DNA from 3 places in the Paenibacillus sp. 2KB_20 genome. Region 3 is predicted to be linked to each of the others. Evidence: riboswitches for the same ligand, from Rfam matches in the RefSeq annotation. Region 3 holds a riboswitch; each other region holds the start of a gene.
What was found. Region 3 has a riboswitch for cyclic di-GMP ahead of AB4124_RS02090 (transglutaminase-like domain-containing protein). Riboswitches for the same ligand answer to the same signal wherever they lie in the genome.
Positions count from the first base shown of each region.

Region 1: it holds a riboswitch for cyclic di-GMP, as region 3 does, so the genes downstream of both, AB4124_RS29320 (S-layer homology domain-containing protein) here and AB4124_RS02090 (transglutaminase-like domain-containing protein) in region 3, are expected to answer to the same signal.
Region 2: it holds a riboswitch for cyclic di-GMP, as region 3 does, so the genes downstream of both, AB4124_RS17465 (non-ribosomal peptide synthetase) here and AB4124_RS02090 (transglutaminase-like domain-containing protein) in region 3, are expected to answer to the same signal.

Region 1 covers NZ_JBFRHH010000016.1:25,206-29,485, forward strand. Annotated here, with positions in the region: gene AB4124_RS29320 (S-layer homology domain-containing protein) at 1-2,587, opposite strand, end outside; cyclic di-GMP riboswitch class I at 2,739-2,837, opposite strand; gene AB4124_RS29325 (LPXTG cell wall anchor domain-containing protein) at 3,098-3,226, opposite strand; partial or broken gene AB4124_RS29330 (DMT family transporter) at 3,862-4,280, shown strand, end outside.
Region 2 covers NZ_JBFRHH010000006.1:144,235-148,514, forward strand. Annotated here, with positions in the region: gene AB4124_RS17450 (universal stress protein) at 1-225, shown strand, start outside; gene AB4124_RS17455 (alpha/beta fold hydrolase) at 770-1,012, opposite strand; gene AB4124_RS17460 (hypothetical protein) at 1,213-1,371, shown strand; cyclic di-GMP riboswitch class I at 2,046-2,140, shown strand; gene AB4124_RS17465 (non-ribosomal peptide synthetase) at 2,369-4,280, shown strand, end outside.
Region 3 covers NZ_JBFRHH010000001.1:455,838-460,117, reverse strand. Annotated here, with positions in the region: gene AB4124_RS02100 (carbohydrate ABC transporter permease) at 1-850, opposite strand, end outside; gene AB4124_RS02095 (ABC transporter permease) at 863-1,819, opposite strand; cyclic di-GMP riboswitch class I at 2,092-2,178, shown strand; cyclic di-GMP riboswitch class I at 2,221-2,309, shown strand; gene AB4124_RS02090 (transglutaminase-like domain-containing protein) at 2,322-3,122, shown strand; gene AB4124_RS02085 (collagen binding domain-containing protein) at 3,406-4,280, shown strand, end outside.

The sequences.
Region 1 (4,280 bases), on a different contig from region 3:
CGGATGTACGAATGTCCGAGCCATCCGACGGTACAGGTGCAGTCGCGCTTCCCCCTTCATTGCCGCCATTACCGCCATTACCGCCATTGCCGCCACCACCGCCATCGCCAGGCGTAGGTGCACTGGCTCTGGTTACGATAACGGTATACAACCTTTCAACGCCATCCTGATCCGTCACCTTAAAGACGACCGTGTTGTCGCCGACTTGAAGCGAATGAAGCGGAGTTGCGGTTCCGCTGGCGACCCCTGCGTATGCCCCGCCATTTACGCTGAACTCGATCGTAGCGGTCGAATCCAAGGTTACCGGCGTCCAATGAAGCTGATAGACGCTGTTCGTAACGCTCATCTTATAATTTTCCGTTAGCGGATCGAATGCAGGCTCCAAGACACCGGTAGAAGGCGTCAGCGATATGAGCTTGTTGGAAACACGATAAACTTCAACCCGATACACATTCGTATTGCCATTCGGATTGGTCACTTCTACCTTGATGGTATTGAGGCCTTCCTGGAGCGGCAGGCGATCCCATTCGGCGGCGTCGACCTCTTGTCCATTGAATGTCACTTTGACTGTACTGTTCGGATTCAATGCTTTCAGTTCAATGCCGACTCCATAGACGGAATTCGAAACCGTCGTATAATTCAAGTATCGATCACCGTCGAACGGCGGTTCGAAGTCAAGCGGGCTTCTGTCGTCGGCATTGAAGACGTTCAGCGATTCAAGCTCCGCTCCCGCCATTACGAGGTTTCCGCGCGCGGTCTCAAGCGCCTTTAATGCCGCATCGATCTCCGCCTTCGTTGCGTTCGGATTGTCCAGAACGGTTTGGGCTTCGCCCAACTTGTTCTGCAACTCGGTCCAGCTCGCCGGCGTATAATCCGTTTCCTTCAACGTTCCGCCGGTAATTTCGCCGTTAATCTCATCCACTTTCTCCTGAAGTGCCGCTATGCTTACTAGCGCTGCACGAGCATCCTCAAGAGCCTTCAAGGCTGCATTCACTTCATCTTGCGTTTTATTCGCATCCGTAAGAATGCTATTAGAATCAGCTAATGCTTGCTGAAATGCCTGCCAGCTGGCTTCGGTATAATCGGCCTCAGCCAGGGTTCCGGCATCAATAACATGAGACTCCAACGACCTCTTATCCACATACTCCACAAATGTAAAATAGCTGCCGTCAGACAATACGCTGCTGTTCAGCGTGATTTGACCCGTCGAAGCATCCAGCGGCAGCGCGGTTACATCCGACGAGAATGCGCTATCCGGACTTACGAATAAGAACACTTGATTCTCGCTTGCATCCGCGCCGTCCACTTTTAAGGTAATCGGAGCATCGCTCCAATCGGCGCTTTTGTCGACCTTGTATGCGCGATTCATCATCTTGGCCGACGTTACGCTGGTTGCGAGCTGTAATTGATGGCTTGCGGGAAGATCGTCATTATCGATGACTTTGGCGTACACGGTCGACAAGTTATTGTCGCTGAAAACGAAGAAGCTTTTATCGTTTGCAATCGGGTTCGTATTAGCATCGTTAGTCGCTGTGATCGCATCACCCAGCGCAATCGTTACATTGGCGCCAGCAGCCTGCGATTTCGATTGTTTCTGATACAAAGTGCCGTCATCATCACGACCAATTCCCGTAATGCGCTGAACATAGCCAACGTTGTTATTTCTGGTCCACATTCTGGTCGAGCCGTCGCTGGCCAAATAATCGTCGGTGCCTTTCATCGTAATTCCGTATTTGAGGGCCAGATAGCTATTAACCTGTTGCCGCTCCGTAGGAGTCAGTTTGCGATTATATACAAGTACTTCCGCAATGCTCCCACCTTTAAAAGGTTTTTCTTTAGTTCCTCCGATCGCATGGTACCCGTCACCTGCCCCGGTCGTCGCCCAATTCACTATATTACCCGTCTGGTTATTACCTGACGCCCCGTTCCAGGAAATCGTCCAACTATCCGCGCTTGAGACATTCAAGATGCTAGGAGCTAATAGTACTGTTCTATCGAGAACATCCGCCCCCCTCACTCCAGCAGAACCGAAACCTGATGACCATCTACTTCCGTTACCGGTTTTTAGGCCACAATAATCCGAACCAGAGCTCCCCCCCATTGCCCAAGGAAAGCCGCTATTGTTTGACGTGTCAAGAGGAGGCTTTACGCACGTTGCATCCGGATCTTTTGTCTGAACGGAGAATACTTCCCGTGCATTTGAAGCTGGATCGGCAAATGGCGAATTTGTCTTATATTGTACGGCAGCATCGGAACTTTCGGGAACGGTCACGAGGTGGAAGTTGATCATTTTATTGCCGATATTCTCCACCTTCTGTTCCTTTGTTGCAAAAGGGGTCCATTTCCTTCCTTCATCCGCCAAGTCTTGCAATTCGGTAACAAGGCCGTTTTCAATTTCCCCCTGCTCCATGCTCTTCTCGAACTCTACCCAGGAGATCAAATCTCCGCTAACCCCGCCTGGAGCAGGAGCAGCCGCTTTCGCCGTTTGTGGCGCAAGCATAGTGAAAAATCCTTCCGCTACTAGCATAAAAACAAGCAGCAGGATCAGTTGTTTATTCCAATAATTCCTGGATCCATGGACGCGCATATAAAATCATTCCTCCAATTCATTGCGATTTTAAAGAAGTGGGTTAAGCCCCCATCCTCATAGCTGACTTTTTCGATCCTCCTTTACGATATAATAAAAAAACTTCCGTCCTTTAAGCGGCATGCGCTAATAGACGGAAGTTTCCGTCGTATTCGGCGGCTGGCTGGCATTGACATTTGCGTTTTCAGCAAATCCTTTAGCCCCTCTAGCTTTGCGTCCCCGTCTTTCAACGGGTTTGCCATTATCGTACGAGTATGTATACAGTATTGAATTTAAACACTTGCGTAATTAGGATTATACTTCGAAAAAAATGGACGGTTAGGCCCGATACTCCAACTTTGTTGAAACCTACTTTTATTTGCAGAATTTTAGGAAAAGTGATCACCACTATTTTTTTTATTCGGGACGATCATGTCGGATCCGCCAAAAATCTACTTATTTCTTCATTAACTTATAGTCTACTAGCTGCTCCTATACATTTTCTATACAACCTTATCTGACTTGCAGCGGTTACGGCCTTGAGGGGCTGTTTGTCAACTTTCTTAATGCTTTTTTTCTTCTTAGGAGGGATAGTCCTGCAAGCAGCATGATGCATCTCGCCAGCAAATAGCTGTACATATTCGTAGCTGTGTTCGGCAACTTGATACCTGTGCCTTTACTGTCTCAGGACTCTACATTCACCGAATCATTCGAAGTATCGGATGGACCAGGTTTATCAGATACACCTAATATATCCGTTTCATCGGACCCACTTAATCCGCCGGGTTGGCTGAAGTCTGGGGATTCAACATCCGAATCTTCCCCTCCTGGATTGTTCGGCTTAACCGAAGAAGATCCATCACTTTTTGATATGTATTACGGGAAGTTTAGGGTCGGTATTTGAGCTATTTTAAATGCATAAATTTCCCCCAAATCGAGTATTCACCCCCACATTAGGATAGTCCCCCCCAGTATCAGGGGCCGATCATGTCCGCCAATCAACTCTTACATCGCCGGACCCGAACTCATCTGATCTATAGACAAGGTTTATAGTGGTAAAATATAGATATGAAATATTGGGGTGAAGTTGTGTATGGCTGAGTACAAAGATAATAGGAAGTTGAACTTTCTATTACGGCACCTAGAATATCATAACACCTACAAAAAACGTTCAATAATGAGGAAGAAAAAGGAAAGAAACTCCTCCATTTTATAGTTGATCGTCCCGGCCGCGACGTGGGGAATCCCCCTCCGCCGCTCAGGGTGCGAGTATCTTCCTCGGGAGGGCGATGTCGATGAGGGATGCTGCGGAGGGTCAGCAGAAGCACGGGCAGCAAGAACATATCGAGACGCTGCCGCTGTTCTCCACCACGGATAAGAACGGACGAATGACTATGCTCCGGCCGGGACATCGCGTCGGACGCGCGGCTCCGCTGATACCGTGGCTGCTTTCAGTCGCTGCACTGTGGGCGCTGACAGGCTCCGTGCCGTTCGGCGCACTGCTCGGCATGGCGCCGACACCGGCGATCAGCATGCTCCTCGGTCATCCGGTCACAGTGGGCGTCGCCGTTTTGCTGCTGTTCGTCGCGATCGGTACGACCGGTGGAGTGTACTCGCGATCGATTGAGCATTTCGGACAGACCAGGGTGGCGGGCCTGTTCGCGACGCTATCGGTAGCAGGAGGGCTGGGAGAAAGGATGTACGCGCGGAAAAT
Region 2 (4,280 bases), on a different contig from region 3:
CTGCAACAAGCCAAATCTAAATTAAAATCTGCGGGGATTAATCCGGAAATCGTTCATCTTAAGGGAGATCCTGCACATGAAATATTAAATTATGCAAGGGATACCGAGCAGCAACTTATTATTATCGGAAGCCGTGGGCTAAGGGGCATAAAAGAAATGATGCTAGGAAGTGTCAGCCACAAGGTTTCGCAGCTATCAAGTTGTCCAGTCCTCATTGTACATTAACTCCTTTACGGAACTGCAGAAATGATGCATTGTTATACTAACGGGGAACGTTATAGTTGAATCATACAGCGGCATTCTAGGATATTTGTGTCCTACAATGCCGCTGTTTCTGTATCCCTTTTGATTACTTGTCCGATTAGATGGTTATCTAATGTCTGGTGCGATTGCTCCTTATTAAGGTAACGGGCAGGATAGTTCGAATCATAATCGACCTCCAGACCGCTTTTGTCAGACGACAAAGCACATAATAAGCAGGGAGCAAACCACCGACAACACTGCTCCCTGTTTTGATGGCATTCGGCTAGAGCAATCGACTGCTTTTTACAAGCAATTTGGTAGGATTGTCGCTTACTTGTTTTTAATTTTAACCCATCCCTAGAAGGTCCTTAACGACTATGTTAAATTCTTTAACCAGGCAGCAAGTGCCTCGCCAATTTCTTGAGGCGAATCTTCCTGGGGATAATGAAGTCCACGTACGGTGATCTCCGTTTGCATTGGCTAATTACGACAAAACTCAACATGAGATGTCGGCAAAGTGCCCGGATCACAGTTGACAAAGAGTTTCGGGACGGAGCTCTCTGCCAGAATCGCCCATACCTATGAGGTCAGGAGCAATGCAACGACCGAAATCTTGAGCATAAGGAAGAATTTCACGCCAGAGATAAGAGGAAGTAGGGTTGCCATGTAGGAAGACAATCGGATCGCCACTTCCTTCGTCTACGTAGGACATCTCTAGACCAAGCACTCGCTGATGCTTTTTTTCATAGGGAAAAGATGGTTTAACCATTCAGAATTTCACGAGCAAATTTTTCAAGTGTTTCGGGTTGCGCGAAGCATCTTGTAACAGAGAAGAGCGCAGCACCAACTGAATCTAGTGCTCCATCGACCACGATTCCAGCTGTCCAGGAAAGTCCGGAAACGGAAGCTCCTCCAGTAGCAAGATAGACCCCACATCATGGGCATTGATGGGAGCGGCCATCGTTCATTGTGGCGAGCATGATGCTACTGATGACGATCAGTGCATGCGGAGGACCGCAGGACCCGGCAGCGAATCAGGTGAATCGATTGTTAGTGGGCGACTATAAGATTGACAGGATCCTGAAGGAAATTACTCATCATGGACAGGACCGTAACGGGCTAGTTTAACAACAGCTGCATACCATCTCCCTACAGGAGATGATTCCGATGGTTGTGAAAATTAGTGCTGTGTTTCGAGTGCTCCACTCTTCGGAAGCGAGATCTCGTTACCAGTTATAACGTACTAATAACTTTGGTTTTTTTGTCCCGTATTACAAGAGACAAAAGTATTGGATCCAATGATATCCGTAGTCGTAGTTAGGACAATGGATATAAGGGTGAAGTTGAAAAATAGAACTATTGCCTTAATTATCCATAACCCAATATCCAAGTAATGATAGAAGAATACGCAGGGATAGGAGACTGATAATACTGAATCTATTAGAGTAATGGCGTAATTTTGTGGAATTCTGCCAGGGACAAAAATGTGTGTATGTCTCTGTTCTTAATCGATTTTTGTTTGTAAAAACGTATCCTGCTTTTTTGAATAATATAGTTTTAATAGGTAGTTAAGTGAAGTTAAGTGAAGTTAAGTGAAGTAGAGTGAAGTCGACGAAAAGCAAAAATTAGTAAAGATTAACTATCATGACCTAGAGTTACATGATGGTTATCTATATCATCAAAACGATTCTAGAAAGACAATATTGAACAAAAGACCTATCGATTTTCATTTGGAAACAAGATACAGTAATTGTAAAACGAATACATAATATGAACACGATTTACAATTTAATGCTAGTTTTGTACGACAATAGCAAACCCACCGAAAGGTGGCGACGCAAAGCTATAGGGGCTAATGCGGGATCTACTGTGATCGCGATGCCAGCCAGTTGCCGAATACGACGGGAGACCTCCGTTTTATTCATTTGAAGAAAGGGGGTTTTTTGACGTTCCAAAAAACAAAGGCGAGCTTCGCTGTAAGAAGAAACTAAGTTTGGGGCTATACGAGGCCATAGTCATATTGGCTCAGGAGGGGGGATACTTCTTCATCGCAGAATGCGAAGAGGATTCTTCTGTTCGTTATCAATCAGACATTAATGAATCGATAATCCGGGAGTTGATGGTCATGGAACAAACGACATGTGAAGTATCAATTGACGAATTTCCGTGGGGGGGATGGACCAACGATGAAGGAAGCCGGGTTAGTTTTTGCCTTGATTCTGCAACGACCCGAAAACTCTATCAACTTGCGTTCAATTTCGGAATAACTGTGGATATGGCACTAATGGCTTGTTATGCGATCCTGCTTGCCAAATATACCGGCGAGGATGACCCTGTAATTGGGTATTCGTTGGAAAGCCAGATGCTTCCTATACGATACTCTCCTACTGTACATAAGCCATTAGATAAGTTTCTGATAGAAGTCAAGCATACCACGATGCAAGCACTCGAAGATCGGAATATGCGTAAGAATCTGAGCGGCAATCCGTTCATCAAAGCGGCGTTTACTTGGCAAAACGCCAATACTACTCCTTTGAAATCTGATCAGTTGGGGACGTTTGAGCTTGCTTTGACGGCTTTTAAGAAGGAATCTCTCATGATACACCTTGATTACGCGACCCGCTTGTATAGAAAGGAAACGATTGAGCAGATGGGCGACCACTTGAGCCGTATTGTGCAGGAAGTAGCCGATTTTCCCGAGAAAGTGATTGCCGATATACGTTTGTTGTCCGAAGAAGAGGAGAGACAGATTCAGGCTTTCAGCGGAATTAAGACGGACTATCCTTCCAGCAAAACGGTCCATTACTTGTTTGAGGAACAGGTCAGCTTAACCCCCGATCGCCCAGCGGTCATGACCGCGGACCATCAGATATCCTATCGGGAATTGAACGAACACGCGAATCAGCTTGCAAAAGCACTACAGGATCACGGCGTAAAGCCGGAGAGCGTCGTTGGCATTGTCGCGGATCGGTCTGTCAGTATGATCGTCGGGCTTACAGCCATATTGAAGGCGGGCGGCGCTTATATGCCCATCGAAGCCGATTCTTCGTGCGAACGACTCGAATATATGCTCGAGGACAGTCGGGCGGGATTTTTGCTGGCCCCTTCCAGTTGGAAGCCTGACTTTGCATTTGAAGGAAAAGTAATTTATTGGGACAACGCGCAGCTTTATCTTGACAGCTGTCCCCATACGATATCTGAAGTAACCTCGCAAAGTCTAGCGTATATCATCTATACTTCTGGATCAACGGGGACAGCGAAAGGTGTCATGGTTGAACATTGCAACATCGTAAGACTGGTCAAGAAGACCAATTATTTCAATTTTTCCGTGGATCATCGAATTTTGCAAACCGGCGCAATTGCATTCGATGCGTCAACCTTTGAAATTTGGGGATCCCTTTTGAACGGATCTACCTTGTTTTTGATGAAGAACAAGGATCTATTAGACATTCACAAATTGAAGGAAACCATCATCGGCTACCGCATCACGGCTTGGTTTCTGACTACGGCTTTGTTCCATAATCTGGCCGAACAGGATCCTGACGTCTTTTGTACGTTGAACACCTTGCTAATCGGCGGAGAAGCGTTATCGCCGAAGCACGTAAACGCCGTAAGTAAGACCTGTCCCGATCTGCGGATGGTCAATATATACGGTCCGACGGAAAACACGACATTCTCCACTTATTTCCCGATCGAACGTGAATTCGAATCCGCCATTCCGATTGGCAGACCAATATGCAATTCCTCCGCTTATATCCTTGATAAACAGTTGAAGCTTCAGCCCATCGGAGTAGTGGGAGAGCTTTGCGTCGGAGGGGACGGTGTCGCGCGGGGGTATTTAAACCAGCTGGAATTGACAGAAGCCAAGTTTGTGGAACATCCGCTCCTCGGGGAAAGGTTATATCGAACGGGGGATATGGCCCTGTGGCTGCCGGATGGCAATATCGAAATTATCGGACGAATCGACGATCAAGTGAAGATCAGAGGGTATCGCGTGGAACCGAGAGAAATCGAGACTCGACTGCTGGAACACAACG
Region 3 (4,280 bases):
CGATGAGAATGGCGACAGCCATACGGGCTGATTCCTTCGGCATCGTGGCAACGAGCATGGCGTAGCTGACGCCCATACTTGCTGCATTTTTCGCGAGTGCGTCTACATTACTCATTAAGCTGTTGAGCAGTGCTTGCAGGGAATACAGGTTCTGGTTGTCGATATACAGCATCGATTGGAACCAGTCATTCCAGTAAGCAAAGCAGAGAAACAGTCCGATGGTTGCGATGACCGGCAGCGAGATCGGCAGGATGATAGAGAAGAAGATTCGCAGCTGGCTGGCACCATCGATTTCAGCAGATTCGATCAGCCCATCGGGAATCGTGCTCTTGAAGAAGGTTTTACATATAATCACGTTGAACGATGAAACAGCCAGCGGTAGAATAAGTGCCCAGATGCTATCCTTAAGTCCTAATAAATTGGTATTAATGAAGTAGCTGGACACCAAGCCGCCGTTGAATACCATGGGGATGAATACCACCCAGGTCAGAAAGCCCCTGAGCTTGTAGTTTGGGCGAGACAGCACATAACCCATGGAGGCGGTAAGCAATACGCCGAGCACGGTACCGGCGACGGTAACGAGGGCGGATACCCCGAGCGCTCGCAGAATCATCGTTCCCTGCTTAACGATATAGACGTATGCCTCAGCCGACAGAGCGACCGGGAGCAGGTGATAGCCGGTCTCACGGATGGACTCCTCACTGGAGAAGGAAATGGACAGAACAACAACTACGGGTATGACGCAGAGCAGAGCCAAGATGATAAATATCAAGTTGAAGAACAGATTGACGGCTTTGTTTGTGCGGTTAAACTTCTCAAGGCCTGTCTCGTAAGCGGTTTTCGGTGTCATCGTCTTGCCTCCTTACATCATCGCGCTGTCCGGATCGATTCTGCGAACAATCCAGTTAGCAATTAGAATCGTTGCGCATCCCAGAACAGACTGTACGAATGCGGCTGCGGATGCCATCCCTACGGTGGCGGTTTTCAGCTGCTTATACACCATGACATCGATGGTGGTTGCCACGTTGAACAGCGAATTGGAATCTCGCGTGACCTGATAGAACAAGCCGAAATCAGTGTAAAATATCCGCCCGACGGCCAGTATAAACATCATGACGATCACCAGCTTGAGCATGGGCAGTGTAATAAATCTCGTCTGCTGCCAAATCGATGCGCCATCAATAACAGCTGCTTCATAATAGGTGCTGTCAATGCTCGTGATGGTTGCCAGATAAATGACCATACCATATCCCAGGCCCTTCCAGACATTTAAGAGAATCAAGAACAATGGCCAATATTTCGGCTCCATATACCAGTTAATCGGATCGCTGCCCATATTGACGAGCATTTGATTGACAATCCCTTTATCGAAGCTTAAGAATGCCCAGCCTACCGCAGATACGACTACCCAGGATAGGAAATAGGGGAGGAACATCATTGTCTGATAGACCTTGCTCGCTTTGCGGCTGTGGAGGAGTCCGATCATAATCGCGAATAGAACGGGCAGAACGATTCCTAGCACGATAAACACAATGTTGTAGCCAATGGTGTTGCGAATAATGATCCAAGCGTCATTCGATTTGAATAAAAATTCGAAGTTTTTGAGGCCGACCCATGGACTGTTAAACACATTGCTCAAGAAGCCGCCGCTAATCTTGAAATTTTTGAAGGCGATAATGATCCCGAACATCGGTAAGAAACTAAACAGGAGGTACCAAATCGTGGTCGGCAGCGCCAAGAGGGTAAGTTCTGTATCCTGCTTGTGCCAGCGTGTTCGTAAGCGCTTTCGTTTATCTTTTGATTCGGCTTTCGAGCTCATGTTTCCTCACTCCTTACGGTGTAATCTCGCTTGTCGGTGCACTTGTTAGTTTCATTGTATAAGAGGAGGATTCGATGCTTCCAGATAACAAACTTGATACTATAGTCAACAAACGTTAGATTCGATAGAATTGATTGTTCTATTGGTCGGCTAATAAACAAGACAAGTGTTGGGATTAGATGGCTCTGTTTGACCTATGACAATATTCCAAATTTTAAATTTTTTATTGATGGAAATTGAGATATTTGATATGATGTACTCACAAAAGCTACTCACGATAACGGCAAACTTGTCGAAAGGCAAGGACGCAAAGCTACAGGGTCTTCTTGACGAAACGTCAATGACAGCCAGCTACCGAATGAAAACGCTTTTTTTGTTTTTTGGACAAACGTGGAACTCTAATATGATAATGGCAAACTTGTCGAAAGACTAGGACGCAAAGCTACAGGGCCTTCTTGACGAAATGTCAAATGGCAGCCTGGCCACCGAAGGGGAGTTACACATGCGCAACGCAGTGTTCGCGATAATTGGACTTTTTGCGTTTCTGATATGGGCTCCGGTTGTACAAGCTGCACCATCTGAAGATTGGCTGGGCTTGGAAGAACTGGACCGTGGGGCAATCGTCATTCAATATGACGTGAAAGCAGGCACCAAGACGAAACTCATGATCGGAAAAGGTCAGGACCAATATACATATGGGCTTTCGCCGGCCAAGCAGCAGGAAGTTTTTCCACTGCAGATGGGCAACGGAGATTACACGATTTCCGTGCTGGAACAAGTCAGCGGCAGCAAATACAAGATCGTTCAGGAAGCGGCAGTTAAGCTGCAACTGACGAACGGTAGCAAAGTGTTTTTGAACTCTGTACAAAATATCGATTGGAGCGAAGAGGGCAAGGCTGCTCAGCTTGCGAAAAAGCTAACCCGTTCTGCCCACTCCGACGAGGAAAAAGTACAGGCTGTCTACGAATATATCGTCGGGACGGTCCGGTACGACAATGCTCTAGCATCCAGCAAGCTGACGGATTACCTTCCCGATAGCAACCGCACGATCGCTGGACAGAAAGGGATGTGCTATGATTACGCCTCCCTATTCGCTTCCATGCTCCGCAGCCTCGATATTCCGGCAAAGCTTGCCATGGGAACCTCGGAATACGTTGATGTGTATCACGCCTGGAATGAAGTATATTTGAATGGGCAGTGGGTAACCATTGACACAACCGTCGATGCAAGCTGGAAAAGCAAAGGGACCGGATACAAAATGATTAAAGATGCCTCCAGCTATTCAGCATCCAAATACTACTAATTAATGCGTAATAAACTAAGCTTTGGACGAATAAGTCCAAGGCTTATTTCGGTTGTATAGAAATTGTAGAGTTTTGGCCGATATAATGCAGAAAGCCCGCTGGGTTCTGAAGGAAAATACAGACACCAATGAATCGTGCGCCCATAACAGGTCTTGGAGATGATGGCTCATGAAGTCCATTATTGGCATGCATTTTGGTAGAAGCATGGGACGAAATGAACGCACGGAAAGTTAGATCGGAACCGAATATTACGAGGGTAATGATAAGATTGAGGGAGAGATTATGAAGAAAAAAGTAAGTGGAATTGTTGTGGCGCTGCTGCTTCTGTTTCAAACACTACTCGGCACATTCGCTTGGACAGCGAATGCTGCTGGTAGCGAGCAGCCATCAGCCGTTACTGTGCAGGAATCAGAGATTGGCGTGCAGGAATTAGAAGTTAGGGAGCCAAAGACAGTCACGGATGACGTATATAACACGCCAGCACCAGCAGTCGATATGGAAGGAATACTAACCAAAGTCGTATTAACCGATGTGAACGGTACCGTGGTTGATGCGGTGTATAATCCGGACAGCAGCCTGGACATCGGTGCAGCCGTTAATCTCAGCTACGAATGGGAGCTTCCGAACGGACACGGCTACAAGAATGGGGATACATTCACTTTCGAGCTGCCGACGCAGTTTGAGATTTTTACGGACATTGACGCACCGCTCCTTGCCGGTCAAGGCGAAGTTGGCCGATTTACCGTTGATCGGAATGGGAAAATTGTGATGACCTTCAACGATTACGTGGAGAATCATTCCAACATCAGCGGCAAGCTGGAAATTCGTACCGAGTTTAAAAAGGAAGTTCTTAAAGGAAGCACGGAAATCATTATTGCTATTCCGATCAAGGGCGGGGTTCAGACCATCATCGTGAACCTAAAGCCGCAAGGCGGAAAGCTGATCGAGAAGCAAGGGAAAGCGATTGGCAAAGACCAGATCGATTGGACGGTCCAGATCAACAAATCATTGGATAAAATCAAGCACGCGGTTCTCATAGATGAAATGCCTGAAGGCTTGGAACTCATCGCGGATTCCGTAGAGGTTTACAACCTGCAGGTTAACGGTGACGGCTCAGCGGTTCTTGGTGATAAGCTGGACGCTGGGAAGTACGCCCT